One region of the Staphylococcus sp. FSL K6-0223 genome, then DNA from elsewhere that is predicted to be linked to it. Evidence: riboswitches for the same ligand, from Rfam matches in the RefSeq annotation. Region 1 holds a riboswitch; the other holds the start of a gene.
The links. Region 1 has a riboswitch for manganese ahead of MHI13_RS08625 (TerC family protein). Riboswitches for the same ligand answer to the same signal wherever they lie in the genome.
Positions count from the first base shown of each region.

Region 1 (3,219 bases):
TGTTCTTTTTCTGCTAAATGTTCACGCTTTTGTCTTTCACGTTCAATACGTTCCTCACGTTCTTCATTATGAAAGTATTCGTGACGTTTACGCCCATATTTACTACGCGGTATCACTTGTTTTTTATCATTATCCAAAGATGCCCACTCCTAACCTTGAAATCACAATATATATCACTAAAAAATGATTTACTTTTATGTGGTTATATATCTATCTTAATTTATTTATATATTACTTAAATTTTAATATCATTAGTGTTAATAAGCAAACGATTGTCAAATATTTTCTAAAAATATTTGACAAATAGTTATTAATTGAAAAAACCTTTTGAAGTCTTTTATAAAAAAACTTCAAAAGGTATCGATTACATCTAATGCTTAGCATTCTTTTTATTTTTTCGTACTGATGTTAACCATCCAATCACAACTAATAAAATCATTACAGTCCAAAAGATTGCTTGCCATAACGTACTATGTGGGAAGTCTTCTGATAATACGCCAATATCTGGATGAGCTAATACGATAACTACTAATTTAATACCTACCCAGCCAACAATTGCAAAAGCGGCACCTTCTAAACCTGGATATTTATTTAATAAATCAACAAACCATGTTGCTGCAAAACGCATTAAAATAACACCAATCATACCACCGATGAACATGACTCCAAATTGACCTAAATCCATACCGCCAAAATGAATACCCATCTTAGGAAGTGTCACTGCAATAGCCATTGCTGCTAACATAGAATCAATTGCAAAGGCAATGTCAGCAAACTCTACTTTAAATACGGTAGCCCAAAATTTTCCAGCACTTACTTTCTTTTCAGCGCCAGTTTCATCATAATGATGTTCATCCCCAACTTGTTCCTCTTCATCTTTCTTATGGAAGAAATTCCAAAGATTTCTAATAGACATGAAAATTAAGTATGCAGCACCAATCGCTTGAATAAACCAGAAATTCACAATAATACTAATTAAAAATAAAGCAATAAAACGGAAAATAAATGCTCCTAGTAAACCATAGAATAATGCTTTTTTACGCTGTTCTGGTGGTAAATGCTTAACCATTACTGCCATTACAACCGCGTTATCTGCTGCTAGTAATCCTTCTAAAAATACTAACACTAATATTACCCACAAATAAGGTAAAATTAAGCTTGGATCCATGAAAAGACAGCTCCTTTATTTATTTTTTACAAATAAAAAGACCTATGCTAATTCATAGCAAAGGTCTCACTTAGCAAATTTGCTCATTTTACCGGAAGTATCAACTTCGTAATGACGATAAAATGCTGAATTTAAGATGTTAGTAATATAGCCCCTCAAATTCTCAAGTTACTCCCCTCTGACATTAAGTCATAGGTATTTATTTGTTAAGAGTATTATAACCAGATTTGTTATATATAAACAATGTTAAAGCTAAAAATATTGTATTTCTTTATTATTATTTTAAATTAAACCTTATATTGTCATTTTTTATAATAAACTATATAGTTTAATATCTGGGAATTTTTCTTCAAACCAACGTGTAGCAAATTCATTTTCAAATAAGAAAACAAACTTATCATATCTGTCTTTCACTAAAATAGAACGTGACGTGTTCATCTTATCTTGAATATCCTCTTCATTTTCAATCCAACGTGCAATTTTTCTACCTACAGGTTCCATGACGACATCTACATTGTATTCATTTTTCATTCTGTGCTCGAATACTTCAAATTGTAATTGACCCACTGCACCGAGAATAATTTGATTCGTATGAAGTGTTTTATAATATTGAATCGCACCTTCTTGCACAAGCTGTTCAATTCCCTTATGGAAATGTTTTTGTTTCATGACATTTTTAGCAGAGACTTTCATGAAAATTTCAGGTGTAAATTGTGGTAAATCTTGGAAGTTAAATTTTTGTTTACCTCCAACTAATGTATCACCAATTTGGTAGTTACCTGTATCGTATAATCCAATAATATCTCCAGCTACAGCGTGATTGACGGTTTCTTTATCATCTGCCATAAAAGAGGTAGAGCGTGTGATTTTTTGTTTTTTATTGGTACGTTGCAAGGTCACATCCATACCTCTTTCAAACGCGCCACTGACTACTCTCATAAATGCAATTCTATCTCTATGTTTTGGATCCATATTCGCTTGAATTTTAAATATAAAACCCGAGAACTCGTCATCAAACGGGCTAACTTCAACTTCTTCATTCGTCTGACGAGCATTAGGCATAGGCGCATAATCTACATATGCATTCAAGAAATTTTGAACCCCGAAATTAGCCAATGCTGAGCCAAAAAATACAGGAGTTAAATCACCATTTAATAATGCTTCATTATCAAATTTTTCGCCAGCTTCTTCAACTAACATAAATTCTTCAATCGCTTGTTCGAAAGCACTATCATTGCTAATAGTGTGTTCTTCTTTAAGTTCATACTCATCATTTAAATGTAATACATTCTCTTCATCTCTAAAAGGTTCAATAGTTTTAGACTCACGATCGATAATACCAAAAAAGTTTTGACCCATTCCTATTGGCCAATTCATTGGATAGGTGTCAATATTTAATGTTTCTTCAATTTCTTCTAATAGTTCAAATGGTTCTTTACCTACACGGTCTAATTTGTTGATAAAAGTAAAGATAGGAATGCCTCTCATTTTACATACTTTAAATAATTTTAATGTTTGGGGTTCGATCCCTTTCGCACAATCGATAACCATTACTGCACTATCAACCGCCATTAATGTTCGGTATGTATCTTCAGAAAAGTCTTCGTGTCCTGGTGTATCTAGAATATTAATTTTATAATCATCATAATCAAATTGCATGACTGAACTGGTCACAGAAATACCACGTTCTTGTTCCACTTTCATCCAGTCACTGGTTGCAAATTTCCCTGTTTTTTTCCCTTTTACAGTACCCGCTTCACGAATAGCACCACTAAAATATAATAATTTTTCAGTTAGCGTCGTTTTACCAGCATCCGGGTGTGAGATAATAGCAAACGTCTTTCTTGATTCTATTTCTTCTTTTAAACTCATTCATTATTCTCCTTTAAATCCTTTATTATCCACTTAGATAACTGAGAAGCTATACGCAATGCTTCACTTTCTTCTTTAAATGTAAATAATTGCATTATTAACTCTTCATTTATTTCCTGTTCATTGAGTTGTACATTTAATTCTACAGACCAAAACATATCTGGAATAGCTATCATATA
Region 1 covers NZ_JBBOYX010000001.1:1,734,731-1,737,949, forward strand. Annotated here, with positions in the region: gene MHI13_RS08620 (trypsin-like peptidase domain-containing protein) at 1-137, opposite strand, end outside; gene MHI13_RS08625 (TerC family protein) at 371-1,168, opposite strand; yybP-ykoY riboswitch at 1,225-1,357, opposite strand; gene MHI13_RS08630 (peptide chain release factor 3) at 1,478-3,040, opposite strand; gene MHI13_RS08635 (YueH family protein) at 3,037-3,219, opposite strand, start outside.

Region 2 (3,219 bases), on a different contig from region 1:
CTGATTTGACAGAGTTATTAGCGTTTTTCATTGTAGTTGTATAATTCTTGTCATTTCCATTAAAAGCACTATCATTAGTATGATCATTTTTATTAACTGTTGTAAATATAGCATTTAATATAAGTAATAATAAGATAATACCTATGATAATTAAAAGTTTTGGCCAGTGTTCTTTAAAGAAAGCAATTATTGCGTTCTTGATGTATTCAAAATTATCATTTTTATTACTCGTTTTTAGAGAATCTTTCTTTGAATATTTATCATTACCTTTGTCATCATCATTTTCCTTATCATCTGAATGATGATTTATAGATGAATATGGCTTTTCTTTGTTTTGTTCAGAATCTAAATGACGCTTATCATTATTTTTTCTCTTATCTGTTATATCATTAGAAGTTTCTATCTGATTATTGTTCTCATAATCACTATCTTTAGTGCTAACCTCTTTTTTATCGGATGTTTCATTTATACTAGACTCTTCTGGTTGAACGATGTCATCATTTTCTTTAGCGGTTTTGTCTTCACCCTCTAAGTCCTTCGGTTGGTTAGTGATAGAATATGGCACTCTTGTTTCTTTATGATTATGATTTACTTGTTTATCTTCAACTTCACTTCGTGGTCTATCCTCTGAAGTTAAATGTGTTTGAGTGTGATCACTTAATTCTTTAGAATTAGAAGATTTTTTGCTCATTGAAGAAGGTTTTAATGCATCTGTTTGATTGGTCTCTTCATGTCTATTTTTTTGCCTTTGATTTGCTATTTCGTGTTGTTGTTGAATTTCTTCTTGAGTTAATTTCTCAATTCTTGCTTTACGTAAATTATCTTTAACGCGTTCTTCGTTAACCTTGGATTGTTGTTTTTCTTTAGCAACTTGCTGTTTTAGAGCTTCTCGTTCACGTTTAATACGTTCTTCTCTTTCTTCATTATGAAAATATTCACGTCGCTTTCGACGATACTGACTACGGGGTATGACTTGTTTTTTATCATTATCCAATTGATGACCCACTCCTATATTCACTTATATTAGTTAAATATGTAAAAATTATTAAATTTTAGTTATTTCTAAGGTTTTCAATACAGTATTATCGAGTTTGATTATAGTTTAAATTTTAATATTTTAACTATAAAACTGCAATGTTCAATATAACAAAGTTAAAAATAAACTCCACTCAAAAGGTTAGATGAGTGGAGCAATGTTTAAATAATAAACTATTTATTCTTCTTTTTGTTTTTAATGACAGAAGTAAACCATCCTATAATCACTAGTAAAATAAGCACTGCCCAGAAAATGGATTGCCATAAAGCACCATGAGGGAATTCTTCTGGTAAAACGCCAATATCAGGATGCGCAAGAACCATTACAACTAATTTAATACCAACCCAACCAACGATGGCAAAGGCTGCTCCCTCTAAACCTGGATATTTATTTAATAATTCAACGAACCAATTTGCAGCAAATCTCATAAGAATGACACCAATCATGCCACCTAAGAACATTACTATAAATTGACCTAAGTCCATTCCACCGAAGTGAATCCCCATCTTAGGTAATGTCACTGCTATAGCTAAAGCAGCTAACATTGAATCAATAGCAAAGGCAATATCCGCAAATTCTACTTTGAAAACTGTGCCCCAAAATGCTTTAGGCCCAACTTTCTTTTCATTTCCTAAATCATCATAGTGATGATCATCACCTGAGTCTTTATGATGCTCTTCTTCTGATTTATGGAAGAAATCCCACAAATTCTTGATAGACATATAGATTAAATAGATTGCACCTGCAGCTTGAATCCACCAGAAGTTCGCAATAATACTAATTAAGAATAAGGCTATAAATCTAAATATAAATGCTCCTAATAAACCATAAAACAATGCCTTCTTACGTTGTTCTGGTGGTAAGTGTTTTACCATTACAGCCATAACTATTGCGTTATCAGCTGCTAATAAACCTTCTAAGAACACAAGCACTAAGAGTACCCATAAATAAGGTAAAATCAAACTTGGATCCATAGTGGACAACTCCTTTATTAAAAAATACAAATAAAGAGACCTATGCTAAATAATAGCAAAGGTCTCACTAAGCAATTGTATTGCCCACTTTACCGGAAGACTTACCTTCGTAATGACGATAAAGTGTTAAATAGTAGTTGCTAATAATTAAAGTTCTACTATCCTCTAGTTACTCCCCTCTGACAAAGTTGTCATAGGTATTCATTTGTTAATAATAGTATACATAGATTGTACAAGTAACACAATCTAAATCGTATCTACTTCGTTTAATATGTTCTTAAAGAATACCCCGTTGTCAATAAAGTTAAACTCAAAACTTATAATAAACTATATAACTTAATATCAGGGAATTTCTCTTCAAACCAACGAGTAGCAAATTCATTTTCAAATAAGAAGACAAAGTTGTCATAGCGGTCTTTCACTAATATAGACCGTGAAGTGTTCATATTATCTTTAATATCTTCTTCATTTTCTATCCAACGCGCGATTTTTCTTCCGACTGGTTCCATTACTACATCAACATTGTATTCATTCTTCATACGGTGCTCGAACACTTCAAATTGTAATTGACCTACAGCACCAAGAATAATTTGATTGGTGTGTAGCGTTTTATAATATTGGATTGCACCTTCTTGTACAAGTTGTTCAATACCTTTATGAAAATGCTTTTGTTTCATTACATTTTTAGCTGAAACTTTCATAAAGATTTCAGGCGTAAATTGAGGTAAATCTTGGAAACTATATTTTTGCTTAGCACCGACAAGTGTGTCCCCTATTTGATAATTACCTGTATCGTATAAACCAATAATATCACCAGCTACAGCGTGGTTAACAGTTTCTTTATCATCCGCCATGAATGAAGTAGAACGTGTTATTTTTTGTTTCTTACTTGTTCTCTGTAATGTTACATCCATACCACGTTCAAAGGCACCACTAACAACACGCATAAACGCAATTCGGTCTCTGTGTTTAGGATCCATATTCGCTTGTATTTTGAAAATAAATCCTGAGAAGTCTGTATCAAATGGACTTACTTCAACATCTTCATTTGTTTGACGAGCGTTAGGCATCGGTGCGTGGTCAACATAAGCGTTTAAGAAGTTTTGAACACCAAAGTTAGCTAAAGCTGAACCAAAGAAAACTGGTGTGAGCTCACCGTTTAGTAACGCATCATTATCAAATTCTTCGCCCGCTTCTTCAACAAGCATC
Region 2 covers NZ_JBBOYX010000002.1:810,006-813,224, forward strand. Annotated here, with positions in the region: gene MHI13_RS14800 (S1C family serine protease) at 1-994, opposite strand, end outside; gene MHI13_RS14805 (TerC family protein) at 1,210-2,010, opposite strand; yybP-ykoY riboswitch at 2,080-2,200, opposite strand; gene MHI13_RS14810 (peptide chain release factor 3) at 2,328-3,219, opposite strand, start outside.
Region 2: linked by a shared signal. The riboswitch ahead of MHI13_RS14805 (TerC family protein) and the one ahead of MHI13_RS08625 (TerC family protein) in region 1 are both predicted to bind manganese.